Regions from separate parts of the Exiguobacterium sp. EF_C8 genome, predicted to be linked through region 3. Evidence: riboswitches for the same ligand, from Rfam matches in the RefSeq annotation. Region 3 holds a riboswitch; each other region holds the start of a gene.

Region 1 (7,581 bases), 640 kb from region 3:
GGCAGTCAGGATGCGGGTTGCGAGCAATACTTCGTAACTTGGAGCAAAACTACTGGCAAGGTTCAGTAAGACCCAAGCGAGTAACAGACGTAGGATCAGGCGACGCCGTTCCAGGTGACCGGTCAGCGACATTACAATCGGTGTACCAATCGCAAAGGAGATGGCAAATGCCGAGACGAGCGTACCGGCTGTTGCGATCGTGATATTAAGAGCTGAGGAGATTTCAGCGAGGATCCCGACGATGACGAATTCGCTTGTTCCGAGAACGAACGTCAGGAGCGACAACGTGGCGATCAACAGCCAATCGCGTCGACTTAAACGAGTAGTAGGTGACATGGATGATTCCTCAATTCTAGCGCTTGCGCGCGAAACTATGAGTAACAGGATAGCATGAAACGATTTCTTCGGGTATCGCAAAGCGAGATTTCGGGAAAAGAACCATTATTCGAAATAGCGTGTGAATTTCCAGGCTTGCTGTTTTTTGCGTATACTACAGAAGAGGACTACTGACAAAGGAGTGGAAACGATGCAAGCGACAGTGACATGGAACAAACAGATGGGGTTTAGTGGACAGACGGAATCAGGGCATCATCTTGCGATGGATGCAGCACCGGAGAACGGTGGCGAAAATCAAGCACCACGACCGACTGAACTGCTGCTACATGCCGTTGCCGGCTGTACTGGAATCGACATCGTCTCGATTTTAGAGAAGATGCGCTTGACGATTACTCATTTCGAAATGGATATCGAAGGGGAACGGTCAGAGGATCATCCGCGGCGCTTTACGTCGATCTCGATTCATTACCGGCTTGAAGGTGATCTCCCGGAAGATAAGGTCCGTCGCGCCATCTCGTTATCAAAAGACAAATATTGTTCGGTCTCGCAATCCTTGAACGCTGAGATTTCCGTCTATTATTCCATCAATGGTGTCCGGAGCGAGGATTCTTTGTGAAGAAAGTAGCACTGATCGGTTGCCTGTTGCTTGCAGGGTGTGCGCAGGAGACGACGGAACCAACGAAACCATCACAACCAGCAAAGAAGCAACCGACGGAGGCGAAGAAATCAAAGCCTGAGCCGACAAAGGAAGAACAGCAACAAGCACGATTAAAGCAGCAACTTGAAGCGATGTCGACGTCAGAAAAGATCGATCAATTGCTCTATATCGGAGTTGCCGGAACGGAACTTTCAGCAGCTGACCGGAAATTGTTGCAGACGCATGCGATCGGTGGGGTCTTACTGCTTGGTGGGAATATTACGTCAGAAGATCAACTCTTGACGTTCACGCGTGCCATTCAAGAAACGAACCAAAAACCGTATGTTTTCGTCGGGGTTGATGAAGAGGGCGGACGGGTCAGCCAGGTACCGGATCAACGATTACGTCTCCCGACGAGTCAACGGATGGCGCAAGGTGCAGATGCTGCAAAAATGGAAGATGTCGGACGTACGCTCGGTCACCTGTCACGATTTTATGGGTTCAACATGGACTTCGCACCGGTCCTTGACGTCAATAGCAATCCGAACAATCCAATCATCGGCGACCGTGCGTTAAGTGCTGATCCGAAGACCGTCGCGACTCTCGGTACGGCCCTGATGCATGGGATGCAAGAGACGGGAACGATTCCGGTCGTCAAACATTTTCCCGGTCACGGCAATACGAGTGTCGATTCCCATGTCGGTTTGCCGAGAGTGACAGCATCAAAGGAAGAACTGAAGCGAACGGAACTGTTACCGTTCCAAGAAGCGATTCAAGAGGGCGCCGAGATGGTGATGGTCGCCCATATTCTCTATCCCGCGTATGACGATCAAAATCCATCTTCGCTCTCGAAGCCGATCTTGACTGACCTCTTGCGTCAACAACTCGGATTCAAGGGTGTCATCATCACGGATGACCTTGTCATGGGGGCGATCACGAAACGATATGGTCTTGCGGAAGCGGCACGTCAGGCACTTGTCAATGGAGCTGATATGGCGATGTTTTCGGAAGCAGGTGCCTATCCGAAGGTCCACACCGAAGTGATGCAAGCGGTTAAAGAAAAAACGTTGTCGTCAGAGATGCTCGATGCTAAAGTGATGCGGATCTTAAAGCTGAAGCAGACCTATGCCGACAGCCAGAAGCAACAGCGACCGACGAAATCGGAGCTTGTTCAGCAAGTGGAAGCGCTCAACTAGGACTAGCGAAGCAAAGCGACTCATGCTAGACTAATGGGGCAAGCCAATTAAACACGAAAAGACACTAGGGGAGTCTCGCAGCAGACTGAGACGGAAGTATCCGGACCCTTTGAACCTGATCTAGTTCGTACTAGCGGAGGGAAGTGGCTCGAAACCTTAGATATCCTTAGCGCTTCAGCGCATTTTCGGACCACTCCCTTCAACATCGGGAGTGGTCCTTTTTCGTATGGAAAGGAAGAACATGATGCGTCTACATCTGATTTCGACGGGATCCATCAATCCACGCGATGGAGTGGAAACCTTTCAATCGCTTCAACCATATACGGATCAGCTTCATCTTCGAGAACCAAATTTGTCGGCAACAGAATTGTTAGATCTGATTGACGCGCTCCTTGCAAAAGGGTATTCGTCTGATCAATTAACCGTTCACGACCGGGTCGACGTCGCCCATGTCGCTGGCATCGGTGTGCAATTGACGCGACGTTCCTTACGTGTCTGCGATGTTCGGCGACACTTTCCGAATCTCATCATCGGGAAATCCGTCCACTCTCTGGCAGAAGCACTTGCAGCGGAAGCGGAAGGAGCCGACCGACTGCTGTACGGTCATATTTATCCGACAGCGTCGAAACCAAACGTGCCACCGCGAGGGATCGATGCCTTGAAGCAAGTTGTCACTTTCACGACGAAACCAGTCATCGCAATCGGCGGGATCACTCCTGATCGCATTCCTGAGATCGCAGCGACCGGTGCAAGCGGAATCGCCGTCTTATCCGGTATTCTCGGTCAAGCGGACCCGCATGCTGCCATTCAGCGTTATCAGGGGGTACGGGTATGACGGATCACATCATCATCGGTGGTGGAGTCATCGGTTTGACGCTTGCTTACAGTCTCGCTTGTCAGAACGAATCCGTTCTTGTCCTTGATCGCGGAACATGCGGACAAGGGACGAGTCGGGCGGCTGCCGGGATGCTTGCGACGAACATCGAGCTGAGAGAAGAATTGCATACGCTTGCCGCGCGAAGTCGCCGTCTGTATCCGTTACTTGCGCGACGCCTCACGCGCGAGACCGGGATCGATTGTGGCTACCGGGAACAACCATTTTTATTGAAACGAAATGGGCAAGAATACTTATTTCCATCGGTCGGTCAAATCGATCCGCGACGACTAACGACTGCATTGATGCATGTCTTACGAAATCGTGGGGTACCAATCGAAGAACAGGTGGACGTCACGCGAATCGAGGAGAGTAATGATTTCATTAGGGTTGAGTCGAACACGGGAACGTGGACGGGACGAACGGTGACGGTTGCTGCCGGACGCGGGTCCCAAGCCTTGCTCGATACAGCTGGCATTTCGATTGCGACATATGGGGTCAAAGGGGAGTGTCTCGCAGTCCGTCTCGCGGGTCAGCCGTTACGCTCGATCCTGTTTGATGATGCCGTCTACCTCGTACCGAAAGCGGACGGACGGATATTGATCGGTGCGACCGAACTACCGCACGACGAGACGATCGGTGTTAGTGTCGCAGGAGTCACGTCACTGCTTCAAGCAGCAGAGCGTCTCTATCCACCGATCCGTGATGCTGTCATCGAAGAAGTCTGGTCAGGCGTACGACCACAAACAGAGTCCGGCTTGCCATATATCGGAGTCGCCGATTCATCCCGTCGGATCTTTATAGCGACGGGGCATCATCGGCATGGCATATTACTCGCACCGGCGACAGCGGAAGTTTTGGCAAACACATTACGGTTGATCCTAAAGGAGGAAGTCCGATGAACATTACGATTAACGGCAACGACCACACCATTGAACAGATTGAGACGATTGAGGATATGCTCACGCAACTTGGCTTAGGGGAAAAACTCGTCATCGTCGAACAGAACCGACAGATCATCGACCGCGGAGCTTACGATCAAACGGTCGTTCGGAACAATGACATATTCGAAATCGTTCATTTCGTAGGAGGAGGATAAAGATGTTGAAAATTGGAGAAAAGACATTCGAATCACGGTTATTACTCGGAACGGGGAAATATACGGATGCTACGGTACAGCAGGAGGCCATCGATGCGTCCGCTTCACAAATCTTGACGTTCGCTGTCCGGCGGCTCGATCTCTTCGACAAACAACAATCGAATTTCTTGGAGTCGCTTGATTTAACGAAGTACGATTTACTACCGAACACGGCTGGTGCGAAGACAGCGGAAGAAGCGGTTCGGCTAGCAAAGCTTGCGCGGGCATCCGGTATGTGTGACATGGTCAAGGTCGAAGTAATTGGGTGCGATAAGACATTACTACCTGACCCAATCGAGACGTTACGGGCTTCTGAAGAGTTACTTAAAGAAGGATTCATCGTCTTACCGTATACATCGGACGACGTCGTCCTTGCACGACGACTCGAGGAACTCGGCTGTCATGCCATCATGCCGGCAGCGTCACCGATCGGGTCTGGGCAAGGCATCCTCAATCCGCTCCACCTAAAGTTCATCATCGAGCAGACGACGGTGCCTGTCATCGTCGACGCTGGAATCGGTTCTCCAACTGACGTCGCCTATGCAATGGAACTGGGAGCGGATGGTGTCTTATTGAACTCCGCTGTAGCCCATGCCCAGGATCCGGTCAAGATGGCGCGCGCGATGCGACTAGCCGTCGAAGCAGGGCGCTTCGGATACGAAGCGGGACGAATCGAGAAGAAACAGTATGCAGTCGCGAGTAGTCCAACGAGTGGATTGATTCGATGACACGTTATTCACGCCAAACTCGATTTCAACCGATCGGAGAAGCAGGACAAGCACGCTTCGCAGCAGCAAAGGTACTGATCATCGGGATGGGGGCACTCGGAACAGCATCGGCAGAACAACTCGTTCGCGCCGGTGTCGGCGTCGTCCGAATCGTCGACCGCGATTATGTCGAGTGGAGTAATCTACAACGGCAACAACTCTATACGGAGGACGATGCACGGCACATCGTACCGAAGGCGATTGCTGCAAAAGCGCGGCTTGAAGCGATTAATTCGACGGTGACGATCGAAGCACATGTATTAGATGTCGACCGGGCAGCGCTGACATGGCTTCTCGATGATATCGATCTCATCATCGATGCGACGGATCATTTCGATATTCGTTTACTGATGAACGATATGGCATTGTTGCGCTCGATTCCGTGGATTTACGGCGGCTGCGTCGGCAGTTACGGGATTACTTTCACTGTTCGTCCGGGAGAGACGCCGTGTCTGCAGTGCCTGCTCGATCAATTACCACGTGATCAGGAGACGTGTGATACGGCGGGAATCATCGGTCCAGCTGTTCAGATGGTCGCCTCTCTACAAGTGACGGAAGCGTTGAAGTGGTTGAGCGGGAAGACGGACGCGCTGCGGACACGTCTGCTTGCCTTTGACGTGTGGTCGAATACATTCCAACAAATCAACGTCCAGTCACTGAAGCAAACAGAGTGCCCCTCGTGCGGCATCGAGCCGTCTTATCCTTATTTATCGAATCAAACGGTGCGTTTCACGGCACTGTGCGGTCGCGATGCCGTTCAAATCCGTGGAGACGGGCAGCGGGATCTCGAACAATTAAAACAACGCCTCCAGCCGGTTGCGTCGATTTCCGCCCATAATCCATACTTGCTGGCGTTTACGACGGATGAGCATCGAATGGTCGCCTTTCGAGATGGTCGTGTCTTGATTCATGGCGAGGCGGATCTCGTTAAAGCAAAACGACTGTATCACGCCTATTTCGGATAAACGTTCATAAAACAGTAAAACTAATTTTAAAAATATATGTTTTAAATGTTTAAAAAACAGGTAAATAAGACTTCAGACATAAATCGGTCTACAGGTTTTGAACGTGAAGAGGAGTGATTCAGATGAAACAAGAATTCGATCCAATGAAGGATCAAGCACAGACGGAAGAAACACAGGCGGTTGTCCAGCAAGCCAACTGGAATCCGGACCGGTACCGGACGAACTTGAACCCATTCTATCTGTCACCTTGTAGTGTCGAACGTAGAGAAGATGTGCATCAGGATGCATCGAAGATTCTCGAAGTCGAGACGTCGTCGCCCCTCCAACAACTTTTTGAACACAATCAAGCAACGCATACATCCGAACCAACGGGCAAAAAATTTAAGACAGGCATCGTCGTCGGTGTCGGTGCGATCATTGGCGGATCAGTTTCTGTGATTCGTTCCGTCCAACGTTTTAGAAAGCAACGGACGAAGTAATACGCTCGTTGTGAAAGCACAAAAAGCAGGAGGCATTCGCCTCCTGCTTTTTTTTTGCAACCTCTTCATTTCACAAAGAAAAGAAGGGATTTTCGTATGTATATTGTTTCTATTTTGATATTTCTAGATTTATCAGTTCGTTATGTTATCAAACGCGGTAGATTTACCGTTTACGTAAACATCGATGATTTCATGTTCAGGATCTAAAGTTAATTTATAGACATGCTGCTTTGTCTTCTTATGAGTTTTAGATTCATTCAATTTAATCTTCAGCGTATCTCCTTGTGCTTCAAGATCAGAAGCGACTGCTTTCTTTGTGCGATAGATAATATAGGCGATATCGTCTTTCGTGTTGATCATTTGCAAAGTAGTGGCAGGATTTATTTTCGATTGGAGAGCGTTAGGTACTATTTTTAGCTCACTAAAACTGAGTTTAGAATCGTTTGCGTTACAGGCTGATAAAGTAGTACATAATATAGTCAACATTAATAATTTCTTCATATTTTTGCTCCTTCGATTCGAGTGGAAATGTATACCTTATATCTTAGCAGTTTTTTGAAGTTCCAAGTCATCAAAAGGTATAAGGTCAACGGAAATTGACTTGATGTTAAAGATAAAGTAGTTTTTTGATCAAAAAAATTCTAATTTTTTTTGTTTAAATGTATGGTAGTGTCGCTGTGTGTTAGGATAACTCCTCCTTTTTGTGTTCCAAACAGATGTTCGTCGCAGAACGAACGCTCGCATGCTACACTTAAGCTACTATATTTAAAAAGTGAGTGTGATGAAGATGAAATGGATACATACTGCCGATTGGCATCTCGGTAAAATCGTTCATGGCGAGTCGATGCTCGGGAACCAACGGGCGGTCCTGAGCGAGTTTTTGACACTCGTCGATCGCGAACAACCGGATGCAATCGTCATTGCGGGTGACTTATACGACCGTGCCGTCCCGCCGACAGAAGCCGTTGAACTACTCGATGAGACGCTCGCTGCTCTGATTCTTGACCGGGACATACCGGTCATTGCGATCAGCGGAAATCATGATTCAGCCGAACGGTTAAGTTTCGGAACGACGTTACTTCAACGGGCGGGTCTACACCTTGTTGGAAAATTGACGCCGGTCATCAAGCCGGTCGCGATCAAGGGAGTATCATTTTACCCGGTGCCGTTCGCTGATCCTGCGACCGTC
Region 2 (7,581 bases), 400 kb from region 3:
AAAAAGACGATTCAAGAAATAGCGGTCGTGTGAGACGGCGATCAATGTACCAGAAAAATTCTCGAGTGCTTCTTCAAGCGTCTCTCTTGATTCAATATCTAGATGATTCGTCGGCTCATCGAGAATCAAAACGTTGATCGACGAATGAACGAGTACGGCAAGCTGCAATCGAACACGTTCTCCTCCGCTTAGTGACAAAATAGACCGAAAGACAGTCGGTCCAAAAAACAGGAACCGGGCAAGAATATGGCGGGCTTCCGCTTCTGGAACGGCAATGCGGTCTCTAAACCAGTCGATTAAGCGAGCATCCTCCTCGAAATGGGCATGCTGGGACAAGTAACCGATCCGGTTCGATGGTCCACGCGTGAGCGTGCCTGCGTCTGGTGACAATTCATCAAGCAACAGTGCGAGCAACGTCGATTTCCCGCTCCCATTCGTTCCGACGATTGCAACTCGATCTTGAGCCATGATTTCGAACGAGACAACATCGAAAATGCGACGGGAATCGTAAGCGAAAGAGAGCTCTTCAGCGCGAAAGACGACTTGACTCGTATGATCGGTAGAAGAAAAAGAGACATCAGCGGTTTTGGCTTCGAGTTGCGGTCGTTTGATCCGTTCGATTCGCTCGAGTGCCCGCTCCATCGATTTTGCTTTACGGAATAATTTCTCACTCGGTGGAGATGCTTCGTTTGCCCACTGCCGTAGTCGACGAATCGCTTCCTTCATCTTCTTGATTTTTTTCTGTTGTTCCTGATAGGCGTGGAACTGTTCCATCAAGCGACGTTCTCGTTCGACGACGAACGCACTGTAGTTCCCTAGGTAGGAGGTCAGTTCACCATCTTCAAGCTCGACGATCGAGGTGACGACGGCGTCTAAGAAGACCCGGTCGTGAGAGACGAGCAGGATAGTTCCAGTGTAGTCCCGTAAGAATTGTTCTAACCATTCAACGGCAGCTAAATCAAGATGGTTCGTCGGCTCATCAAGGATTAGGAGGTGTGGTTCCATCAGCAACATGCGACCGAGGCAAATCTTCGTTTGCTCACCGCCGCTCAACTGATGGAAAGGGCGAGTGAGTAACGGACGTAAATGTAATCCGTTCACCATGCGCTCGATCTTCGAGTCGAGTAGATAGCCATCTTTTTGTTCGAATGCATTTGTCGCTTCCGCATATCGAACGAGTAGTGCATCCAGATCATCTGGCGCTGTCGCCATCAAAAGCTCCAACTGTTGCATCCGAGAACGGATTGCGAGGATCTCTTCAAACGCCGTCCAAAGGACGTCGAGTCCGGTCATTGTCTCGGCATAAGTGGGAAGTTGTTCCAAGTAGCCAATCGTCAAACCGTTCTTTTGATAGATGACTCCACCGTCCGGTTGGTCAAGGCGAGCAAGTAAGCGGAGTAATGTCGTTTTACCACTCCCGTTTCGTCCAATCAGACCGACACGATCGTGTTCGTTTAAGAAGAGGGAAACGTCCGTTAAAATCGTTTCGCCTCCGAATTGTTTTGTCAGATGTTGAATGTCGCAAATCATCATAATAAGTTGATCCTTTCGCGCGCATTAAAAAAGGGAGAGCGCAAATAGCACTCTCCCTAGTGTGTGAAAGATGCGCTTTGCTGTATTTTTCAATCATGAAGTTCTAAAAAAGGGCAGACGGGTGCCTTAGAACGCCATTCCATGAAAAATCGCGCGCAACAGATACAATTGTTCCATTAACCAATGTTTGCACGCAGCAAAGTCCATCATTTCACACCACCTTTCGTTTCAGATACAACCAGTTTACCATTATCTTGTTAATTGCGGAAGTCTGAATTATTTGAACACACCAGCAATCGAGCTGAAGAAGTCACTCAGACCATCAAATAATTTAGCGAAGAATCCTTTTGTCTCCTCGGACGTTGCAAACGCATGGATGTCTTGACCAGCATTTTTCAGTCCACTCTCGATTTGCCCCCAGTTGATGTTCGCTTGCTCCATTTGATTGAATAGATTCGTCAACCGATCCATCTGTGCATCAGACAGTTGGATGTTGTTGTTTTGAATGACTTGGACGATCAGGTTTTCGATCTCGACTTTTGTTTCTGGTTTTTGATTCGCGATTTCGGCCTTGATCTCATTCATCAAATCAGCGACTCTATCTGTCCCGACTGTCTTCCCGACGTCTGATGTGACCGATAATTCTTGCTGTGCTAAATCTTTCCGTTCGTCACTCAGCTTGATTCCGGTCTCAGCCGAAGTTTGATCATAGGCTTTCATGATTCCTGTCAGTGCCGATGTTCCAGTCACTTTATAAGGAGAAGTGATCGTGATGTCGGCATCTTTGACACCTGCCGTGACGAGAGCGTTCAAATACATATCCTTCGTCACCCACGTGATGTTTTCCGTCGCAACGGAAAGTCCGTCACCTTTTTCCGTCAATTCGATCTTAGCGGATGAATACATGTTGCCGCCCTTTTGTGACTGGGGGATGTTTTTCCCGAGGTATTTTTCTTCGTCTGCAGAGGTTGCGATGATCGGTGTGATACCTTCCGGTGCATTGAGACGTGAAAGCACCCAAGCCTTATCTTTTGCGCCGAGTGACTCACCGAGAGTGACGATTGTCTTATCGACGACCTGCTCGGCGGATGCGGCTGTCGGAAGTAATAAAGCAGAAGCGATAACGGCTGACGCCATGATTTTTGTTGGTGTATGCATAATGAAATCCTCCAATTGTAAGTAACAGAATGAATTATAGTATCAGGTACTAAAATTAGTGTACGAGAACGAAAGAAGTTCGGAATCGGTCTGTAGATGGAGACGATATCCGCCTTCTGACACTCCATAGTATAGCGAAAAGAGGACAACTTGACTTCCATTTTCAGCATGCTATAGTGGATTTGAATCGAATAATGACCACTAGGGGAGTCGGTTGACCGACTGAGACGAACGAAGACGTTCGGACCCTTTGAACCTGATTAAGTTCGTACTTACGGAGGGAAGTGGCGTCAAGTCTTGTTCTTCTTGCGCCATGCCCGTGTGTTTCGGGGTGGTGTTTTTTCGTTTCATAAAAACGAGGAGGATGAGATCATGACATTCACACAAGAAATCAAACAAGCAGCACAAGCGTATTGGGACAGTAGTTTTACGCACCCATTCGTTCAAGGAATCGGCGAGGGAACGTTACCGCTCTCGAAATTTCGACATTATGTCATGCAGGATGCGTATTACTTAAAACACTTTGCGAAGATTCAAGCGAAGGCAGCGTCAAAAGCAGATGACTTTGCGACGATCGCGACACTTGCCGAGCACGCGACTTCGACATATGGGGCAGAACTGAGCTTGCATCAATCATTTTTCGAGCCGCTCGGTATCACGGAAGCAGACCTTGAAGCATTTGAACCGGCACCAACGGCATATGCTTACGTCTCACACATGCATCATGCGAGTGAAGGGACGCTTGGTGAGACGATTGCTGCCATCTTGCCATGTTACTGGTTGTATTATGAAGTTGGGCAACAATTGTTGACGTGTACACCGGATGAAAAAATCTATCAGCAATGGATCGACACATATAGTTCGGAATGGTTCGAAAAGGTCGTCTTTGAACAGATTGCACGGCTTGATGCGTTGGCGGAACAAGCAAGCCCGACTGAACGAGAGCGGATGAAACGGCATTTCGTGACGAGCTGTTATTATGAGTTGCTGTTTTGGCATATGGGATGGACGGAAGAAACGTTTACGTCGGTGTACGAGACGATTCCAGCACGGACAGTATCTTCCTAAAAAGTTAAATGGTATAATTAGGTATAACATTTAGCGGAAGTAGGGGTAGAAATGGAAATCATCGTGATCGTACTCGCGATCAGCGCCGCGTATGCCGTGCAACGAATACTGGGTAAAGTCAAAGTAAGATTTATTGGATATATCATTCCAACGTTAATCGTGTTGTCCGGTATATCCGCTACGACTCGAAACTTCAAGGTAGCATATAGCATGGGGAGCTACATTTCTGCTGTTCTTGTCATTGTCGTCTATGCATTACTGACCTATTGGTTATACCGCGTCTACCATCGTGCGAAAGAAGAAGCGGAATATCCGTATCAATCATTAAAAGACCGAGACATCCTTTAAAGGGGTCTCGGTCTTTTGTGTATCATGTTCTCATTTTTTCCAGTTTTTAAAGCCGTCACCGAACTCGAGATACAGTTGATCGGTAAAGACACCGTTCTTAAAGACTGGTACATCAACAGGTAAAGTGCCTTGCGGCTTAAACGTTCCGAAAATCGCTCGGATACCAGCAGGGAGGTTCGGTCCCGCTGATTTCAGATTGCCTGCTTCGGAGTCCGGTCCGTTCGGATCCCCTTTAAAACCATAGACGAGGACGTGTGCCGGTGCGTCCGGTTGAACGGCGACATCGTATGGATTGCGGAGGCTAAGCAAGACGGATGGTATATCTGTTTGTTTCGCATACCGGAAGATTGAAGCCGGAATCGCTTGTTCTGGTGCAGTAGGCAGTAGTTTGGCACTCGTATTGACGTTTGAACCGACGATGATGTAATCTGCTGCATCGAGTTGTGCCCGTAGTGTCGGGTTTTGGTCGAGCGGTAGCGTAGTAGCCGAGTAATTCGCTGTCGTTACGTGCCAGTTCCGGTTCTTAGGCAGGGAAGCAATCGTCTTTTTCATGCTGTCCGTTTGATCCGTCGCAGGGGCGATCACAAGAACGTTTGCATTCTTTTTCGGCTTGAAGGGTAACGTCCGCTGATCATTTTTCACGAGTGTGACCGCGGCTTCCGTCATCGCGCGTTCTTTTGCTTTATGTTCGGGACTACCGACGATTTGGTTCGCTTGCGCGAGTTTATCTGCTAAGGATGTCGTATCCGTCGTGCCATTCCATATTCCGCGTTCTGCCTTCAGCGTCAGGATCCGCTCGACCGATTGATCAATCCGTTCCTCTGACAGACGTCCGTCTTTGACTGCCGCAATCACGTCCTTAAAAATCTGGTCGAGTTTTGTGACATCCTGCTCGGAACGAAGAATCGTCGGCATGAGCGCGATGTCGACACCGGCGTCAAATGTTTTCAGAACGGCTTCTGATTCCGTAAAATTGTCGGCGATCGCCTGCATATTCAAAGCATCCGTGATGACGATGCCATCGTAGCCGAGTTTTTCGCGCAGTACGCCCGTGATGACGTCATCCGACAATGTCGCAGGTAAAGGGAAAGTGCCGTTTTTTGACGTGACGACTTCAGACTCGATTTGCGGCATTCCGATGTGTCCTGTCATGATCATATCGATGTCTTCGGCGATGGCTCGCTTGAACGGGACGAGCTCGACTTGTTCCAGCTCCTCCAGGGACCGGTTGACAACCGGCAAGCCATAATGGGAATCGGTCGCGGTATCGCCGTGACCCGGGAAGTGTTTCGCGGTCGCTGCGACGCCTTCAGTTTGAATACCCTTCATCAAAGCGGAACCGAGCGTTCCGACGAGCTCCGGGTCACTTGAGAACGAGCGAACACCGATGACGGGATTTCCAGGGTTACTGTTGACGTCAAGAACCGGACCGAAGTTGACATTGATGCCAAGCGCATGCAGTTCAGAACCGATGATATGACCGGCATCATTGGCATACGCGCTACTATGGGTCGCACCTAACGCCATATTGCCGGGTAAGTTCGTTCCTGTTCCGAGCCGAGTGACGATGCCACCTTCTTGGTCGATCGTGACAAAGAGCGGAATATCGTTGCTGTCATCTTGTTTGACCACTTCTTGCAGATCATGAACGAGTTTTGTCGTCTGTTCGGTTTCACTGACGTTCTCAGCAAACAAAATGACGCCACCTAAATCATAGCGGTCGATGATGTTCGCGACTTCCGGAGCAAGCGACGTATGGTTACTGCCATTCCACTGCCGGAAGTCCGGCATGATCATCTGTCCAATTTTTTGTTCGAGCGTCATCGTGTCGATTTTTTGACTGATCCGATCTGCTGAAGATCCTGCCTCTGCCATGACAGGCAAACTACTTGAAACGAGTACTGCTGCGAGTCCTGCTGTTAACGTGAATTGCCCGATCCTTTTCATGATGTACATCCTCCTCTAGTCAAACCACGACTGGAATTCTTTTCAATACGGACAGTATAGCAAGGTGCTTGTTTTAAAACAATATTTTATTTGAAAACGATTACATTAGCAAATAAGTTTTAATAATGTTTTTGTGCATTCCGATTTGAACAAAAAAATGACTCCCCTTGAAGAGGAATCACTTTTTAGTCATTCGATCGATCAGCTATAGCGCTCCACGATGTTTGTCAGCTGGCGTTCGACAAATGACTGATCCTGCAGTTCACTATTGGATAGGCGTAGTTTGATCATCGACTCATCCGCTCCAGCCATTTCACTGAACAATGATCCGAGACTATGCGCACGACGATCGACTTGGACGATTAAATCAATCCCTGAGCTGTCTTGGAGCATGATGATTTCGATCTCATCCAGTTTATGAGCGTAGTGTGTATTGCGTGCTGAGTATTCAAGTTCCTGAGCAATCGGTAAATCTTTACGGAATCGTCCAGGTAATTTTTCTGTATCGGCTTTCTTTAACCGGAAGCCAAGTGACTCCATGGCATCTAAGACCGTCGTTTGGTAACGGTTTGCTTCGACGATGACAGCGTCACGGTCCGACGGATCAACGGATTGTGCGATGTCAAGTCCGGTCTCGATCCATGATTTCGATTGGCTGACGGAGAGTGGCGTATTTAGTGGCACACGTAATGTGAATGGAATTTCCCGCTCGACACCCGCTTCGATCGTGAACTTCGCTTCATTTAAGGCAAACCGGTCGAGCGTAAAGGTCGTAAACGTCGTACTATCATTGACTTCTTGTTTGTACTGCGTGTTGAATTCAAGATAAATCCGGTCAATTCCTTGATCGACGTTTCCACCTTTGATATGGACGACACCGTGGATTTGACCGCCTGGTTCACAGCGATCATCCGTCAACCGTGTGTCGACCGTTGCAGCACCGATTCCGATTTGTGAGAGAATTTTTTTGAACATGATGCATTCCTCCTTTTGATTACGTAAGAATGATGAAGCGTGTAAACTTGTCGAACAGGTACGAATTTGCTACAGTTTCGAAAGAACATTAGAAAAGGACGGGACGACTAGTGGAACTACATGAATTAAAAGCGAACCTTGCTTCGAAAATCACGCAAGGAGTACTGATCCATGCAACGATGAGCAATCCGCGTCAAAAATCCAATGATCTCCGACGAATCAAGGTAAAACCGATTCTATTAAGAGATACGGTGATGATGCAGGTTGAGTTTCAATTTGAACGCGTCATGAAGCATGAAAATATTTTAGTGGAGGATTTCATCGGTCGACTCGATGACTGGTTCACGGAATTCCGGCAATTCCTCTTCCGTTTTGAAGAAGAAGAATGGCAGTTCCAGCTCTCGAAAAAGATGAAAGTCGCGATCAAGACATCCCAAAAGGAACCGATGAAAGCACTCTTGTCGCATGACCGAAAAAAAACCTATCTATTAGAAGACGGTGTACCGGTTCCGTTTCTGATTCGTCTAGGTGTGATGACGGAAGCGGGGCAAG
Region 3 (7,581 bases):
TTGATGCACGGGGAGGATACTCCAACCGAACGAAGAAAATGGTCTATGTCGTCGTTCAAAATAATGAAATCGTCCGTTTGCAAGAAATCGTTTCTTCTGTCGAACCTAACGCGTTCGTTACGTTCTCAGAAATCCATACTGTTTTTGGGAATTATAAGGAACATTCGTATTCGTTTTAAACTCAAGCGCAGCCTAGCTGTGCTTTTTCTATTTCGTTTACTTTAAAACAGCTTCTCGTATTGCACCAGCTTTCCTGCTTTTTTATTAGGAATACTGATTTTTTTACTTTCTTCTCCCTATTCAAAAAATGGACAGGCTTCACTTTTTTTGCGATAGTAGTTAAGCTTATGACATGTCTATTTATTTAAAGGAATGATTGCATGCACTCACTTTGGCGTCAGCGTATTCTGCTGATCCTTTTGATCAGTTTATTCGCTTCTATCCCAATCATTTACGCCCTATCCGGTTATCGGACGATTGCAACGATAACAGAGCAAATGAAGGATCATGACATACCGTTAATCAATCAAGTGGACCAGTTGGTTGAACATAACCGAGATCGTGCCAATGCGGTGCGTGGTCTTTTATTGTATGAAGATAGTCGTTATCTCGAACAGTATTACTTTTCTACTTCTAAAATTCATGATTTACGAAACAGTCTAAATCAATCGTCGACCACGCCAGGAGCAATCAAGGATTTACTACGTCGCAATAATGTCTGGGAGTCCGAGATTGAACGAGTATTCGTCGTCTATGAGCGTCAGAGTCCAACGGCAGCAAAGCGCCTTGCCAAACAAACGACGCAAACGACACAAACGATTCTCGAGGACTTATCTCGTGTGAAAGATGATTTGTATAAGACACTTCAAGCAAAATTACAACAATCAGATACTTTAGTCGCTACATATAAATGGATGTGTCTCAGTCTCTCTATTCTGTCCTTTTTATTAATTAGTGCGACGATCTTTTTTTCCCACCGGTTCGCACCTAACAAGTCAGACGAATCGTCCTTAGAGTAAACGAAAAGCGCAGCCAAAGCTGCGCTTTTCGTTTACTCTAAAAATTATTCAGATACTGCTTTTCCCTCTTGTACATGCTCCATCGCCATATGAACAAGCGACGACACATGATGGTCATTTAAAGAATAATACACGACTTTTCCATCTTTACGAAACTTGACGAGCCCTTGTTTCAACAGGGAGCGAAGATGATGAGATGCTGTCGCAATCGAGCAGTCGACAGAAGCAGAGACGTCACAAACGCACAATTCCTCTTCGATCGTCAACGCATAAACGATTCGTAGTCGTGTCGCATCTGAAAGGATCTTAAATAATTTTCCGATTTCAAGCGTCGGAATCGTATCAACGACTTGTCCAATCTCAGACGCACGCTGTTCATCAATAGCAATCGTTTCACAACGGGGAATGTCCATGTCCGTCACCTCGTTTCTATTTCTATATTGCACCATGAGAAACAGGACATTTGCAAGTTCAGCGCATCCGCCTACGAATGAGCCAAAATACAAACCATCCCCCTACGTAATCACCGATATCCCAAACGATTCGATTTTGATCGACCGCACGTACACCGATATCGATGATCTTCGTACTCTCCAATCGATTCCTATAACGCTTACGTAATCGAGAAGGAATCGGGAGACGAAGCAGTATTCGATAATAGATGTCTAAGTGGGTGTGTCCCCAAATTTCTGTAGCGATCGAACTTGTCTTGATATACAACGGACGTTTGTAGCGTCTTTCATACTTTTCCTTCAGCAAGAGAGCCATTTCATAAGATACACGATTAGGACGCGGAAATAAAATTTTCCCCAAATGGTAGATCCCCCGATTATCCACGCGAATGATTTGTGGTTCCAATCGATACCGGATCCAATAGCCCCGAAAACGGATCGTCTGCCATTTCAATACAATCACCTCTGAACGGATTATACCCTGTTCTGAAGAGATTGATGCCATTCCCATACAGCATCTGTCATATGTTGTGCAGCACGTCGTCGATCTTCTTTAGCAAAAATTTCCGAGATGACCGCATATCCTTCTAATGGGATAGGAAGAGAAGCGACATTCGTTGCCGTAATTCCACCAATGCCGATTAAAGGTAAGCGCACGGCTTCGCGAATCGCTTGAAGCATCGTGTGTGACATCGAGTCGGCGTCTGCTTTCGATGACGTCGCAAATAGAGAACCTACACCTAAATAAGATGCTCCATCTCGTTCTGCTTCAATCGCTTGCGCGACGGTTGCTACCGATACGCCGATCACAGTGTTCGGTAAGAGACGTCGCGCTGCGGTTAGAGGAATATCTTCTTGTCCGATATGCAAACCAGCTCCGACAAGTAACGCAATATCAATTCGGTCATTGATAATCAAAGGAACATCATGACGATCCGTCAATCTCTTTAACCGGACTGCCTGTTCGAAGAATTCCTTTCCCTGCGCTGTTTTTTCCCGTAATTGTATAATCGTTGCACCACCTAAAATCGCTTCTTCAACGACCGTTTCGATTGCAACTCCCGGATGATATCGACGATCTGTCACCGCATAAATGGAATAATCAATTGACATGTTCTACCACCTCCATCAAATCTTGCTCCGTCATCAGACTGATTGCATTGAACAACTCTCGTTTGAAATTACCTAGACCTTTTTCTGATGCTGCCTGTTCTCCTGCTTTTCCCATGATAAATGTTCCGTGGACTGCTGCCTCAAACGCAGAATATCCTGCACCAAGAAAACTCGCAATCAAAGAAGCTGTCATACACCCCGTACCTGTGACGTCTCCGAGACGCGGCGTACCTACTTGTAGTTCCACTTCGCGCATGCCATCCGTGATGTAGTCGATTGGACCTGTGACGACAATGACGGACTTTTGTTTACGAGCGAATGCACGAATGATTTCTCGATCCATGATCTCATCACTAGCAGCATCGACTCCTTTTGTTCGTCCATTCTCCCCAAGCAATGTCTTGATTTCTGAAGCATTTCCTTTAACGACCGTACATCCGAGTCTACTCAATTCTTTTGAAAAGGACGTACGCAATGATGTAGCTCCCGCTCCAACTGGATCAAGGATGATCGGAACGTTCAAGCGTCTCGCTTCGCTTGCGGCGAGTCGTTGAGCTGCTTGCATGTCTGCATCAATTGTTCCAATGTTCAAGACAAGAGCTTGCGCAAGTCGAACCATCTCTTCCACTTCGCGAATATCCTCCGCCATGACTGGAGATGCGCCAACGGCGAGTGTGACATTGGCGCAATCATTGATCGTGACTGTGTTCGTCAAATGATGAATGAGTGGTTTGTGTTTAAGAATGGTCGTAAACATGTGTATCCCTCCAAAGTGAATGAAAATGATGTGTCGGTCCAATCCCTTGTCCGAGAGCAAATCCATGACGAATCGCCTCTGTAACATACTTCTTGGCCTGACGTACACTGTCCGGTAAAGCTTCTCCAAGTGCCATCCGTGCCGCAATCGCTGCAGATAAGGTACAGCCTGTTCCATGAGTATGTTGATTATCTAACCGATCTGATGTGAAACGGTATTCCTCTTGCCCGTCCCATAATAAATCCGTGGCAGCTCCCGGTAGATGTCCACCTTTTAGCAAGACGGCTCCAGTCTTCATAGCCAACTGATGCATCGCCAGTCGCATCTCCTCTAGATTAGTAACTGACTGCCCTGTTAAGCGCTCTGCTTCCGGTAAATTTGGTGTGACGAGTGTCGCAAGTGGCAGTAACTCCGCGATTAGTGCTTCCTCTGCCTCCGTCCGCAATAGGGCATGCCCGCCTTTTGCGACCATGACAGGGTCTAGTATGATCGGAACTGTCTGTTTGCGAAGATGTGTTGCAATGACGTGAATCGTTTGTGCATTCGAGACCATACCGATTTTGATAGCATCCACACGAATATCTGAAAAGATTGAAGCTAATTGGGCATCAACGATTTCCGATTATAACTCTTCTACTGCTTGAACGCCCAGTGTATTTTGAGCCGTTACCGCCGTCAAAACACTCATCCCATAAACGCCCAATGCCGAAAATGTCTTTAAATCTGCCTGAATTCCAGCTCCACCACCGGAGTCAGATCCCGCAATCGTCAATACATGTTTCATATTTTTCTCACCTTTCCATCGAGCAATGTAAGGGAGTTGTTACCGACAAAAAAAGCGTCGACCGCTGTAAAAAAGCAGTCGACGCTATACGAAATCGTTATCCAACCATTTCGGTATCCGTTCGGCTCAACTTTCCTACGCTGGTATTATCCAGTTCAGGTAATAGGGTCGAAAACAGATTGGTTTTCCTCTCAGCCGGATTCCTCCAGCTCCCCTAGTTGCTCAAGTATTCATTTCGCCTTAACTGTAGCATAGCGGCAAGAAAAAAACGAGCCGAAGCTCGTTTTGAATTATAGGTATGCTAATGGATTAACTGCATTCAGAGGAGAAGAGGCACTGTACTGATAGCCTCCGACATGTAGTTCGAAATGCAAGTGTGGTCCTGTTGAATTCCCAGTACTACCAAGTGTTCCAACTTGCTGACCTTGAGAAACTGTTTGTCCTGCATGAACAGATAATGAACTCATATGAGCGTAGACTGTCGTATAGACTTTCCCGTCAAGGAAGTGAGAAATCATGACGTGATTTCCATAAGGCCCACCACCTGAAGCTGTAATGACCGTTCCAGCTGCTGCTGCGACGATTGGTGAGCCGACCGAACCACTGAAATCGACACCATTATGGAACGTATAGCCGTTCGCACCGCTTGCTGGTCCAAACCCTTGTGATACGCCACCAGAAGATGGACGAACGAATTTCCCACCGCTCGAAACAACGGGTGGGGCAACTGAAGTAGGTGATTCTGAACTCTTACCTGCTTGTTTTGCTGCTTGAGCATTCGCTTTAGCGGCTTTTTCAGCTGCTGCTTTCTCGGCTGCTGCTCTTTCAGCCGCTACTTTAGCTGCTGCCTTCGCTGCCGCAATCGCACGTTCTTGAGCTTCAAGTGTGGCTTGTAGTTCTTTCGCGTCTAGAAGTTCTGTCGTAAACTTCGTCTTACCTTTTCGTAATTTTTTAAGCGTAGCACTGCGTTCTTTCATTTGAACTTTCAACGCTTTTTTTTGTTCGATTAATGTTTTCTTCTCTTCAACCTGCTCCGCCTTTTTTTCAACGAGCGCTTGTTTTGCTTCCGCTAGCTTTTGTTGGGTTGCGATGTAATCCGAAATCATTTTATCATCTTGCTCCGCGATTTTTTTCCCTGCCATGACACGACTAAATAAATCACCTAAATCCTTCGATCCAAAAATGACTTCTTCCCATTTGATTGAGTTTCCATCGTTTTCTTGGAAGACACGTAGACGATCACCGAGTAGTTCTTCTTGTTTTTTCAACATCTCTTCGTAGCGAACGATGTCTGCTTTTAATTCATCAATTCGCAAATTCAATTTCTCGATTTGTTTATTTTTTTCGGAAATCTGAAAAATCTTTTCGTTGATCGCTGCATCGATTCGATTGATTTGACGTTGTTCTTTCGAAATTTTCGACTCTTGTTTTTTAATTGCTTTTTCTAATTTACGTTGTTCTGCGGCATTTTCAGCCTTTTTTTCTTTGATCGTTGCTGCCGCAATTGGTTGTGTTCCTGTTATAAGTAATGCTCCTAAAACAATGGTAGAAATTAGTTTTTTTAGCATATATCGTTTTCCTCACTTATGTTTTTCATATTTTATTATAGTATTCAAGTTTCTCTCATATCTGAAATAGATTATAGCACCCTAATCGTTTCAAAAAAATTTCATTTACATTTCAAATGAAAACGTTTTTTTGTAATATAATCATTTATTTTTTGAAAATCGCAAAAAAAGAACCGCTGCATAAGCAACGATTCTTTACTGTTTAAAACATCGTCATTGGGTTCACTGAGCTAGCTGGACCAGTTGCACTATAGCTGTATCCACCGACGTGGATTTCAAAGTGTAAGTGTGGACCAGTTGAATTCCCAGTACTTCCACGTAAACCGATTTGTTCACCTTGACTGACGCGTTGACCTGCGTGAGCATTGAGTGCGCTCATATGAGCATACAATGTTGTGTACGTTTTACCGTTTAATTGGTGAGCAATCATGATGTGGTTTCCGTAAGGACCACCACCTGATGCTGTAATGACTGTTCCTGTTGCAGCTGCAACGATTGGAGTTCCAACCGGACCACCAAAGTCGATCCCGTTATGGAACGTATAACCGTTTTCTCCACCTGCTGAGCCATAGCCTTGCGTGACAGCCCCAACCGTTGGATGGATGAACAGACCACCGGATGATGGTGACGGTTTAGGTGTCGCAGGTGCTGACGGTGTTGGCGCAGCTGGTGCTGGCGCAGCTGGTGCTGGCGCAGGTGTAGATGCTTTTGGAGTCGATTGTTTCGTCGAACCAGAAGGTTTCGCTGCTTGCGACGCTTTCTCTTGTGCTGCCTGCTGAGCCGCTGCTTCTTTAGCTGCTTGTTGCTCAGCTTCTTTTTGAGCCGCTGCTTGAGCTGCTTCAGCTTCTGCTCGCGCTTTTGCTTCACGTGCTGCTTGAGCTTGACGCTCTTTTTCGATACGTGCTTCACGTTCACGTGCTGCCTTTTCAGCTGCAATCGCTTTTTCTTGAGCAATCAGAATTTGCTGGACTTCTTTTGCATCCATCAATTGTGTTTCAAATTTCTCTTTTTTCTTACGTAATTCTTTTAAGCGTTTGTTTCGCTCTTTTAATTGCGATTCAAGTTCTGCTTGTTGGCGTTTCAATTCTTGCTTTTCAACAACCAATTGTGCTTTCTTGTCTTTCACTTCTTGTTGTGCATCCGCTAATTGCTTTTGCGTATTTTGATAATCCGTGATCATTTTATCATCTTGCTTTGAAATCGATTTTCCGGCCATGACACGGCTAACGAGGTCACCGACGTTTTTTGCCCCAAAAATGACTTCTTCCCATTTAATCGAGTTCCCGTCATTTTCTTGCATGACACGAAGACGATCCCCAAGTAGTTTTTCTTGGCGTTTTAATTTCGCTTTATACTTTTCGATTTCTTTTCCAAGTTGAACGATTTCTCGTTCCGTCGCCTTAATTTGACGATCTTTCGTTTCGACAGCAAAGATCTTTTCATTCAAGGCTTCGTCTAATCGATTGACTTCTTGTTGCGTCTTAGAAATTTTTTGACCCTCCTGATTAACGGAAGACTCTAAGTTTTTTTGTTTTTTAGCATTGTCTTGTTGCTGTTGTTCGTTTTTAGCTTTCTGTTCACTTAAATCGTCAGCTGCTGCAAAATGAGGTGCTGATGAAAGAACTAATGCGGAAACGATGAGCGACGCGAACGTTTTTTTCATGTAGTATTCCCTCTTTTTCTCTAGTAGTATGTCGATGCATTATATGGAATAACAGTTACGTTAAAATTAAATTCTATAATAGTTTTTCTTATTTATAGGAACGTTTTTGATTATAGCATTCATTCCTCTTCCATAATATTTCAGTGATATTTCATTTTAAATAAATTGTTCCTCTTCTATGTAATAGAAAATGATGGAAAACAGCTTCCCATTGCAACTTTGATT

What was found. A riboswitch is a leader RNA that binds a small molecule or an ion and turns the genes downstream of it on or off. The one in region 3 is predicted to bind thiamine pyrophosphate.
Region 1: linked by a shared signal. The riboswitch ahead of ACY2IG_RS06300 (thiamine phosphate synthase) and the one ahead of thiD (bifunctional hydroxymethylpyrimidine kinase/phosphomethylpyrimidine kinase) in region 3 are both predicted to bind thiamine pyrophosphate.
Region 2: linked by a shared signal. The riboswitch ahead of tenA (thiaminase II) and the one ahead of thiD (bifunctional hydroxymethylpyrimidine kinase/phosphomethylpyrimidine kinase) in region 3 are both predicted to bind thiamine pyrophosphate.

What each region holds. Positions count from the first base shown of each region.
Region 1 covers NZ_CM143264.1:1,220,099-1,227,679, forward strand. Annotated here, with positions in the region: gene ACY2IG_RS06285 (MFS transporter) at 1-336, opposite strand, end outside; gene ACY2IG_RS06290 (OsmC family protein) at 527-952, shown strand; gene nagZ (beta-N-acetylhexosaminidase) at 949-2,169, shown strand; TPP riboswitch at 2,226-2,328, shown strand; gene ACY2IG_RS06300 (thiamine phosphate synthase) at 2,411-3,004, shown strand; gene ACY2IG_RS06305 (FAD-dependent oxidoreductase) at 3,001-3,945, shown strand; gene thiS (sulfur carrier protein ThiS) at 3,942-4,142, shown strand; gene ACY2IG_RS06315 (thiazole synthase) at 4,145-4,909, shown strand; gene ACY2IG_RS06320 (ThiF family adenylyltransferase) at 4,906-5,913, shown strand; gene ACY2IG_RS06325 (hypothetical protein) at 6,036-6,392, shown strand; gene ACY2IG_RS06330 (hypothetical protein) at 6,525-6,893, opposite strand; gene ACY2IG_RS06335 (exonuclease SbcCD subunit D) at 7,180-7,581, shown strand, end outside.
Region 2 covers NZ_CM143264.1:987,018-994,598, forward strand. Annotated here, with positions in the region: gene abc-f (ribosomal protection-like ABC-F family protein) at 1-1,533, opposite strand, end outside; gene ACY2IG_RS05110 (DUF1002 domain-containing protein) at 1,810-2,691, opposite strand; TPP riboswitch at 2,885-2,991, shown strand; gene tenA (thiaminase II) at 3,064-3,759, shown strand; gene ACY2IG_RS05120 (hypothetical protein) at 3,811-4,107, shown strand; gene ACY2IG_RS05125 (glycoside hydrolase family 3 protein) at 4,138-6,054, opposite strand; gene ACY2IG_RS05130 (sporulation protein) at 6,256-7,029, opposite strand; gene ACY2IG_RS05135 (class I SAM-dependent methyltransferase) at 7,140-7,581, shown strand, end outside.
Region 3 covers NZ_CM143264.1:583,718-591,298, reverse strand. Annotated here, with positions in the region: gene ACY2IG_RS03110 (YitT family protein) at 1-179, shown strand, start outside; gene ACY2IG_RS03105 (CHASE3 domain-containing protein) at 381-1,019, shown strand; gene ACY2IG_RS03100 (ArsR/SmtB family transcription factor) at 1,064-1,432, opposite strand; gene ACY2IG_RS03095 (hypothetical protein) at 1,491-1,934, opposite strand; gene thiE (thiamine phosphate synthase) at 1,946-2,584, opposite strand; gene thiM (hydroxyethylthiazole kinase) at 2,574-3,341, opposite strand; partial or broken gene thiD (bifunctional hydroxymethylpyrimidine kinase/phosphomethylpyrimidine kinase) at 3,322-4,125, opposite strand; TPP riboswitch at 4,241-4,351, opposite strand; gene ACY2IG_RS03075 (murein hydrolase activator EnvC family protein) at 4,416-5,693, opposite strand; gene ACY2IG_RS03070 (murein hydrolase activator EnvC family protein) at 5,896-7,356, opposite strand.